3 regions of the Bradyrhizobium sp. SZCCHNR1053 genome follow, and region 2 is predicted to be linked to each of the others. Evidence: predicted binding sites of a transcription regulator. Region 2 holds the regulator's gene; each other region holds the start of a gene.

The links. The regulator LexA, encoded in region 2, represses DNA repair genes until DNA is damaged. The targets are predictions, from matches to a motif close to TGTTCNNNNTGTGTTCNG.
Region 1: the regulator LexA is predicted to act here: its motif matches at 1,479-1,496, upstream of QX051_RS26695 (YifB family Mg chelatase-like AAA ATPase).
Region 3: the regulator LexA is predicted to act here: its motif matches at 1,687-1,704, upstream of QX051_RS07220 (DNA recombination protein RmuC).

Annotation. Positions count from the first base shown of each region.
Region 1 is NZ_JAUHJM010000015.1:86,429-89,702, forward strand. It holds gene QX051_RS26695 (YifB family Mg chelatase-like AAA ATPase) at 1-1,432, opposite strand, end outside; gene QX051_RS26700 (DUF2336 domain-containing protein) at 1,662-2,732, shown strand; gene QX051_RS26705 (outer membrane lipoprotein carrier protein LolA) at 2,752-3,274, opposite strand, start outside.
Region 2 is NZ_JAUHJM010000001.1:675,690-678,963, reverse strand. It holds gene QX051_RS03215 (ComEC/Rec2 family competence protein) at 1-281, shown strand, start outside; gene QX051_RS03210 (hypothetical protein) at 236-454, opposite strand; gene QX051_RS03205 (hypothetical protein) at 678-1,118, opposite strand; gene lexA (transcriptional repressor LexA) at 1,378-2,076, opposite strand; gene glp (gephyrin-like molybdotransferase Glp) at 2,283-3,274, opposite strand, start outside.
Region 3 is NZ_JAUHJM010000002.1:498,641-501,914, reverse strand. It holds gene QX051_RS07225 (AmpG family muropeptide MFS transporter) at 1-307, opposite strand, end outside; gene QX051_RS07220 (DNA recombination protein RmuC) at 424-1,656, opposite strand; gene def (peptide deformylase) at 1,826-2,353, shown strand; gene fmt (methionyl-tRNA formyltransferase) at 2,435-3,274, shown strand, end outside.

The sequences.
Region 1 (3,274 bases), on a different contig from region 2:
CCACGCGCAGCACGCGGTGATAGCCGCGCGCTGACAGCCGCATCGTCTCGGCGGCCTCGCGCAGCAGCTTCTGGCCGGGCGCATCGAGCCTGGCGATCTCGTCGAGCACGGCGGCCGGCGCCTCGGCGTTGGTCCGGATGTGCGGCAGGCCGGCCCTGGCGTAGCGGGCGCGCTGCAGGTCGCGCGCGGCCGCGACGCGGGCCGCGACCTCGGCCGAGCCTTCCTTGGACGGCGGCAGGATGAGGTCGGCGGCGGTGACCGCGGGCACCTCGATGCGCAGGTCGATGCGGTCCATCAGCGGGCCGGAGATGCGCATCTGATAGTCGGCGGTGCAGCGGTCGATGCGGCCGCGCTTGCAGGCGTAGCCGGGCTCGAAGGCGTTGCCGCAGCGGCACGGGTTCATCGCGGCGACCAGCATGAAGCGGGCAGGGTAGGTGACGCGGTGGTTGGCGCGCGAGATCGAGACCTCGCCATTCTCCAGCGGCTGGCGCAGCGAATCGAGCACGCGCGGATCGAACTCCGGCAGCTCGTCGAGGAACAGCACGCCCTGATGCGCCAGCGAGATCTCGCCGGGGCGGGCGCGCAGGCCGCCGCCGGTCAGCGCCGCCATGCTGGCGGAATGATGCGGGCTGCGGAACGGCCGGCGCGACGTCAGCGCGCCGCCCTCGATCTCGCCGGCGACCGAGGCGATCATCGAGACTTCCAGCAGCTCCGCCGGCGACAGCGGCGGCAGGATCGAGGGCAGCCGCGCCGCCAGCATCGACTTGCCGGCGCCGGGCGAGCCGATCATCAGCAGATGATGCCCGCCGGCGGCCGCGATCTCGAGCGCGCGCTTGCCGCTCTCCTGGCCCTTGATGTCGCGCAGGTCGAGCAGGCTTGCGGGTGCCTCCTGGATCTTCGGCTGCGGCCGCGACAGCACCTGCGTGCCCTTGAAATGGTTGGCGATCTGGATCAGCGAGCTCGCCGCGATGATCTGCAAGTCCGGGCTCGCCCATGCCGCCTCGGCGCCGCAGGCGGCCGGGCAGATCAATCCTTCCTCGCGCGCATTGGCGCCGATGGCCGCGGGCAGCACGCCGGCGACTGGCGCGATCGAGCCGTCGAGGCCAAGCTCGCCCAGCACGGTGAAGCCGCCGAGGGCATCCGGCGGAATGGCGCCGATCGCGGCCATCAGCCCCAGCGCGATCGGCAGGTCGTAATGGCTGCCTTCCTTGGGCACGTCGGCCGGCGCCAGGTTGACGGTGATCCGCCGCGCCGGGAGCGCCAGGCCCGAGGCGATCAGCGCCGAGCGCACCCGCTCGCGCGCTTCCGACACCGCCTTGTCCGGCAGGCCGACGATCGCGAACGCCGGCAGACCGGGCGCGACCTGGACCTGCACGTCGACCGCGCGGGCCTCGATCCCCTCGAAGGCGACGGTGGAAACGCGCTGGACCATGATGCCCCTCCCAGCGACCAAGCTAGCGGAAGCAGGGATTGTTCGCAAGAACAATACAGGAACACGGTCGTTGCCACGCTCTGTTGCAGTCCATTAACGACAGCCGCGCGGGTTGCAGCTCCGTCCGCCGGGCTTAACGCCCCTTTAGTCCGGCCTTCGCATTCTTCCTCAATTGATGATCGACCCGCGCCTCTGTCATAGCCAAGAGGCGCCCAACGAGGGACGTGCGATGCCTCCAGCGCCTGCGGCAGCTCCGACCGCCAAGACGCCCGCCGGTGATGCGCGGACGGTGTCCGAGCTCGCCACCGACATGCTGCGCCGGACCACCAGCCTGTTCCTGGCCGGTCCGCGGCCCGCGTCGGCCGAGCAGCTCGATCTCTACGACCAGATGTTCGCCCGGCTGATGCCGCAGGTCGCGACCGAGCTGCTGGCCGAGCTGAGCATGGCGCTCGCCGGCGTGGAGCGCGCGCCTTACGCCACCGCGCGGCTGCTCGCCGTTCACCCCGAATTGCGCGTCGCCGGGCCGATGCTGGCCAAGGCGGCGGTGCTGACCGAGCGCGACCTCGCCGAGTTCATCCGCACCGGCAGCCCGGCGCATCTCGTCGCGCTCGCCAGCCGACGCGGCATCGGCGACAATCTCACGACGCAGCTGATCGCGCGCGGCTTTCCGGCGGTGCGCATGGCGCTGGCACAGAACCTCTCCGCCCGGCTGTCCGAGGATGGCTATCGCAGCCTGTTCAAGATCGCCGAGCGCGACGAGGATCTCGCCGAGAAGCTCGCGCTGCGCACCGATCTGCCGGCCAAGCTGTCGCGGGCCTTCGTCGCCGCGGCGAGCGAGGGCGCCCGCGCCCGCTTCATCAAGGCCGCACCGCCGGCGACCCGCGCCACCCTGCAGGCGACGCCGACCCGCTCGCCCGGCGCGGCAATGCGCGCGATCTGGGACTATCAGCAGGTCAAGGCCGAGGTTGCCGCCCTCAGCCGCACCGGAAAGCTCGGCGACTCCGCCGTCAACCGCTTCTGCGCCACCGGCGATTTCCCTGCCGTGATCGCAGCGCTGGCGCTGCTCTGCGTCGTCACCATCGAGACGATCGAAGCGCTGCTGGAGGAGGACCGTCTCACGGATCTGCTGCTGGCCTGCAAGGCGGCGCGGTTGAGCTGGGCGACGACGTCGATGATCCTGCGCGGCCGGCCCGGCTGCGACGTGCTTCCGGCCGATGACCTCGAGGAGGCGCGCAAGCGCTTCGAGAAGCTTGCACTGTCCGAAGCGCAATGGAAGGTGCGCGGGCTCGAATCGCGCTGAGCGAGCGCGAGAGGCGGCGTCAGCCCGGCGGCGTGCTCGGATAGGCCGTGAAGTCGATCTTGAACATCGCCGGATCGAGCTTCTTGGTCGTATCGAGATTGTAGACGGCGATGGTGGTGTCGTAGCCCTGCGGATCGGTCACGGTCCACTGCTTGAGCTGGCCGTCCTTGACGCCGAGCATCAGCATCAGCCGGCTGGTGCCGATCAGCGCCTGCTTCTCCTCGATCGTGATCGTGACGTAGAGGTCGTCGGCCGCAACCGCGATCACGTTGGTGTCCTTGAGCAGGTCGATGCGGTCCGACAGCAGATAGCGCAGCGGCGTCTGCGACAGCGGATAGACGTCCTGGGTCGCGAGCTTGCGGTCGCGCACCACCAGCGAGGAGCCGTCGGCGATGATGTCGATCGGCGTCGGCGGTTCGTATTCGAAGCGGACCTTGCCCGGCTTCTGGATGTAGAAATCGCCCTTGGTCTTGCTGCCGTCCGGGCCGACCTGGACGAAGTTCCCGACCAGCGTCTGCAGCGACGACAGATAGGCGCTGACC
Region 2 (3,274 bases):
GCGCCCGTGCCGCGCTGATCGTCACCGCGCGCGCCGCGCCGTCATCCTGCGCGGCGGCCGTCATCGATCGCCAGCGCCTGCAGCAGCAGGGCGCCTTGATGCTGGTGCAGCGGGGCACCGGCTTCTCCGTCACGCCGGTGCGCGCCGGCGGCACCGACCGCCCGTGGTGGCCGGCGCCCGCCGAGGCCGGCGAGTTCGACACGACGCTGACGCCGCGTGCGCCGGTGTCGCGGCTTCAGGACGCGACGCCGCCGGAGACGGAGCAGGGCGAGCAGGATTGAGCGCCGGACAGCTCGAACGTGCTGAGATGATACAACGTGCTGAGATGATACTCGGTGTCGTCGGGTCCATCGAACAGCGAGGGACCTTCGACCAGCGTGAACGCAGCGCCCGGATATCGTTGCCAGACGGCGATGTCATCAACCGTGACCGTTAGCCATCCGAACGGAAGCATGTAGCGGCCGGGCTCGGTGATCCGGTCGGCCTTGTTCCAATCGATCTTGTTGACCGCGGCGGCAAGCTCCCCCGGCACACAATGCCGGCCGAGGGATGTCGTTCCTATTCGATGCGATGCCGGAGCGTGAGGTTCGCCCGAAAGGACCTTGCGCTTGCAGAAACCAAATCTCCCCCGGCCGAAAGCTCGCTCATGACCGAGAGAAATGCGGACGCGCAGGCGCTCAGGTGATGCTGATGCGGCGAATCGGTGTGGCCTGCGAAGCCGGAACGTCCTCCGCCATGCCCGGGCGGCGCTCGGCCGGCTGCTTGCTGACCGGCAATTGTAGCACGGTGACGCGCTGGCCCTCGCAGAGCTGGGTCACCAGCACGTGGCGGCCGTCGGCGAATTCGATCGCGTCGTGATGGCGATCGGGGATGTGCGTCTCGATGCTGTTGAACTTCGCGACGCGCTCGCGGATCGTCCGGGTCCAGAGCCAGCGGCTGTCGTAGCGGACGTCCTCGACAAATGCCAACTCGGTGCCGGGCAGCATGCAGACGGCGACGGTCGGCTCGCTCTCGAGGGCGAAGCCGCGGGTGGCGGTGCCGCGAAACGTCGTCGAGATCAACGTCTCGCCGACCTTGGCGGGACGGGACGCAACCGCATGGAGGCTGTAGTCACACATCGGATCGCTCCTCGTTGAGAGATAGCCGACCCACGCTCCCCCCGGACAGGCGCAGGCCTCTATCAGAGTGGACATCGATGGTGATGTTAGCGCGCGCTTCACGGCAATTCTGCGCTGATCTGCACCGCGTGCGCCCGCGGGCGATCACAAGCGTTTGAGCATGCCGCGCTGCACATCCTGAGGTGCATTCGCGCGTGACCAATTTCGATCGGCGGCGAAGCGCGTGCGCCCGTCGCCGATCGACCGATCGCGTCCGCGATCAGTACTTGCGATACAGCCCGACCAGCTTGCCTTGGATCTTCACCCGGTTCGGCGGCAGGATGCGCACCTCGTAGGCGGTGTTGGCCGGCTCCAGCGCGATCGATGCGCCGCGGCGGCGGAAGCGCTTCAACGTCGCTTCCTCATCGTCGATGAGCGCCACCACGATGTCGCCGGTATCGGCGGTCTCGTTGCGCTGGATCAGCGCCATGTCGCCGTCGAGGATGCCGGCATCGACCATGGAGTCGCCGCGCACCTCGAGCGCATAGTGATCGCCGTTGCCGAGCATGTCGGCAGGCACGCTGATGGTGTGGCTGCGCGTCTGTAGCGCCTCGATCGGGGTACCGGCGGCGATGCGGCCCATCACCGGCACCGCGACGGGGCGCTCGCCATCGTCCAGCGCGGGAGTGCTGGTGCGCACCTTGCCGAGATTGCCCTCGATCACCGATGGGGTGAAGCCGCGGCGGTTGTTGGCAGCCTGTGACAGCTCGGGCAGCTTGATCACCTCGATCGCGCGGGCGCGGTTGGGCAGCCGGCGGATAAAGCCGCGCTCCTCGAGCGCCGTGATCAGGCGATGAATGCCGGACTTCGAGCGCAGATCGAGCGCATCCTTCATCTCGTCGAAGGACGGCGGCACGCCGGCTTCCTTGAGCCGCTCGTTGATGAACCGCAGAAGTTCGTACTGTTTGCGCGTCAGCATCTCGACCTGGTCCCCAGTTTGTTGTCGTCCGAGTCCAGGAGCTGCGCCTTGAGCACAAACCGGCTGAGAGCGCCTTGGAGTCGGACCATCATCGCGTCGCCCGCAACATACTAAAAACAAATCATGAACGGACACTATATGTTCGATGTGTGTTCCGCAATCCTTAAATTGTAGTGAACGGACCGGGCTTTGCCGGGGGAAACGGCCTAGCTCGGCAGGCGCAGGATCTCGCACGGGCTGCCGGCGGCGGCCTTCGGCGCAAACGCCCGCCGGATCACCAGCGCCTGCGAGAGCGCGAGATTGCCGAGCAGCGACGAATCCTGCTGGGTCACCGGCGTTGCGATCAGGGTGCCGTCGGCGCGCTCCTCGAGCTGCGCCCGCAGATAGTCCTCGCGCGAATCGTTGGCCCCGAGTTCGCGGCCGAGCAGGGCGGTCTCGCGTGGCATGCGAGCTTCGTCGCGGCCGAGCAGCCGCCGAATCAGCGGCACCAGGAACAGGATGGCGCAGACATAGGACGACACCGGATTGCCGGGCAGTCCGATCACCCTCATGTCGCCGAGCCGTCCGTGCATCATCGGCTTGCCCGGCCGCATCGCGATCTTCCAGAACGCCATCTCGACGCCCTCGGCTTCGAGCGCCTGCTTGACGAGGTCGTGATCGCCGACCGAGGCGCCGCCGGTCGTGATCAGGATGTCGGCCTTGGCCTCGCGCGCCCGCCGGATCCCGGCGATCGTGGCCTCCATCGTATCCGCGGCGATGCCGAGATCGATCGGTGTCGCGCCCTCGCTGCGCACCAGCGCCCGCAGGGCGTAGCCGTTGGAATAGACGATCTGGCCCGGGCCGGGCGTCGAGCCCGGCATCACGAGCTCGTCGCCGGTGGCGAGCAGCGCCACCTTCGGCCGGCGCCGCACCGGCAGTGCCGGATGATTCATGCTGGCCGCCAGCGACAGGTCGCGGTCGCTGAGCCGGCGGCCCGCCTTCAGCAGCACCATGCCCTGGTGGAAGTCGACGCCAGCGGGCCGAATGTGCCGGCCCTTGATGGCCGCCTCGTTGATGACGACATGGCCATCTTCGGCGATCGTGTCCTCCTGGATCACCACCGAGTCGGCGCCCTCAGGGACAACGCCACCAGTGAAGATGCGCGCCGCCTCGCCGGGTCCGACCACGCGATCGAACGGCCGGCCGGCCGCGACCTCGC
Region 3 (3,274 bases), on a different contig from region 2:
CGCGCGTGAGCAGCGGCACGTGCAGCGCGTCCACCAGCGGCGCCCAGAGGAATTTCAGCGTGTACGGCGTCCCGACGAGGGCGAACAGCCCGATGGTGCCGAGATCGACGCCGAGCTCACGCATCCATATCTGAAGCGTCGAGCCGGACAACGCCAGCGGCAGTCCCGACGAGAAGCCGAGGAACAGCACCACGAGCACGCGCGGCTGCAGGTAGACGGCCATGCTCTCGCGCCAGGTGGGGGCGGGTTTGGCGGCGGACTCTGCGGCGGTCGCGGTGATCTCGGAAGCGGTGTCGGGTGCAGTCATGACCGGGTGGTAACAGATTTCGACAGCACCACAAACACAGCCGTCATCGCCCGGTTTGACCGGGCGATGACAATCTTGTCTGGATTGCCCTCTCATGCAACAGACGCAGCCAACGATCACTCTCCGGCCTGCATGCGCCCCGCTAGAGGAAACAGGTCCGGCGTCGTGCCCGCAGCCGGCGCGATGCGTGGTGAGTCCACCGGCGCATCCTGCTTGCTGAAATCGAGCTCCTCGATGCGGGCGGCGCGCTTCTCGATCTTGTCGGCGGAAATGAGGATCTGGCGGATGTCCTCGCCGACATCGCCGAAATGCTTCTGCAGTTTGAGCACGCGCTCGCGCAGGCGGCCGAGATCGTCGCCGAGATGGATCACCTCGTTGCGGATCTGGTCGGCGGCGTCGCGGATGCGCGCATCCTTCATGATCTGCTGCATGACCTGGATCGCGAGCATCAGCAGCGACGGCGACACCAGCACGACGCGCGCTCGATAGGCTTTCTGGATCACGTCGTCGAAGCCGTCATGGATCTCGGCATAGACCGATTCCGACGGCACGAACATCAGCGCCGTGTCCTGCGTCTCGCCGACCACGAGGTACTTCTCGGCAATGTCATTGACGTGGCGGAGCACGTCGGTGCGCAGCCGCTGCGCCGCGGCGCGCTTCTCCTCCTCGGTCACGGCGTCGTGCAGTGCGGTCACGGCTTCCAGCGGAAACTTGGCGTCGATGCACAGCGGTCGCGAATCGGGCAGGAACACGACGCAGTCGGGCCGCTTGCCGCTGGCGAGCGTGTGCTGAAACGCGTAGCTGCCCTTCGGAAGCCCGTCCTGGACGATCGCCTCCATGCGCGCCTGGCCGAAGGCTCCGCGCGACTGTTTGTTGGCGAGGACGTCGCGCAAGGTCGTCACTTGCGTCGTCAGCTCGCTGAGATCACGATGGGCGTTGTCGATGATGCCGAGGCGCTCGTGCAGCACGCGCAGACTATCCATTGTGTGGCGCGTGCTCTGCTCCATCGACTGTCCGACGCGGTGGGTGACCGCATCGAGCCGTTCGTTCACGCTGCGGGCCAGGTCCACCTGACGGCCGGCGAGCAGCTGGGCCATCGCGTCGACCCGGCCGGAGGCCTCGCTCTGGACGCGGATCATCTCGCCGAACCGTTGTTCGAGCTCGTCAGCCCGCATCGCCTGCTGGGCGGCGAGCTCCGCGCCGCGCCGTCCGGAGCGGGCCACGGCGGCCACGATGATCACGAGCAGTAGCAGCACCAGTACGCCGAATCCGATCAGCGCATCGCTCGCCCTGATGGGCAGGTCGCCGATGATGACGACGACAGGATTGAGGGATTGGCTGACGGTCATCACCCCCGTCTATCCGATTCGCGCAAGCTCGCGAACGAAGAGAGAACAATTATGGTTAAGGGCACGTTAAGAATCATGGTTAACGAAACGTTGAAATTCATGGTTAGTGAAGTCTTAACCGCGAGCCATCACATTGACCCCGCCGGTTCCGCGGCTTAAATCGCGCGCCATGTCCCTAAGAGAAATCATCATCCTGCCGGACCGGCAGTTGCGGCTGGTGTCCAAGCCGGTCGAGAAGGTCACGCTGGAGATCCGGCAGCTGGTCGACGACATGTTCCAGACCATGTACGACGCGCCCGGCATCGGGCTTGCGGCGATCCAGGTCGCGCAGCCGCTGCGCGTCATCACCATGGATCTGGCCAAGCCCGATGCCAACGGGGAGGGCAAGCGCGAGCCGCGCGTCTTCATCAATCCCGAGATCATCGCCAAGTCGGACGAGCTGTCGGTCTACGAGGAAGGCTGTCTGTCGATCCCCGAATATTACGAGGAGGTCGAGCGGCCGGCACGCGTTCGCGTGCGCTTCACCGATCTGGACGGGGTGGTCCGCGAGGAGGATGCCGAGGGGCTCTACGCCACCTGCATCCAGCATGAGATCGATCATCTCAACGGCGTGCTGTTCATCGACTATCTGTCGAAGCTGAAGCGCGACCGCGTGATGAAGAAGTTCACCAAGGCCGCCAAGCGCGCCAGCGACTAACGGTCAACTCTCTCCTCCGTCATGCCCGGGCTTGACCCGGGCATGACGCGGAGGATTCGGCAATGCAGGATCTTCCACCAGATGCCGCTTCGCCTGATCTTCATGGGCACGCCGGATTTCGCCGTGCCGACCCTGCTCGAACTCGCCGGCCACGGCCACGAGATCGCGGCGGTCTATACGCGCGCGCCGAAACCCGGCGGCCGCCGCGGCCTCGCGCTGCAGCCGACGCCGGTCGAGACCGAGGCGCGTCGGCTCGGCATTGCCGTGTTCACGCCGAAGACGCTGAAGACCGAGGCGGCCTTGGCCGAGTTTCAGGCTCATCAGGCCGATGCGGCCGTGGTCGTCGCCTACGGCATGATCCTTCCCCAAGCCATTCTCGATGCGCCCAAGCTCGGCTGCTACAATCTCCACGCTTCCCTGCTGCCGCGCTGGCGCGGTGCCGCGCCGATCAACCGCGCGATCATGGCGGGTGATGCCGAGTCCGGTGTCATGGTGATGAAGATGGATGTCGGGCTCGACACCGGCGATGTCGCGATGGCCGAGCGCCTTGCGATCACCGACGCGATGACGGCGTCCGATCTGCACGACCGCCTGTCGCGGATCGGCGCCGATCTCATGGTGCGCGCGATGGCGGCGCTAGAGCGCGGCGGGCTGACGCTGACGAAGCAGGCAGAGGAAGGCGTCACCTACGCCGCCAAGATCGAGAAGGCCGAGGCGCGGATCGACTGGACGAAGCCGGCCCACGCGGTGCTGCGGCACATCCACGGCCTGTCGCCATTTCCTGGCGCCTGGAGTGAGTTCACGCTTGATGGCGAAGCGGTCCGCTTGAAGATCCTGCGCTGCGCGCTTGCCGACGGCAGGGGCGAGCCGGGCGCCGTTCTTGACGAGCAGCTCACCATCGCCTGCGCCGACGGCGCCATC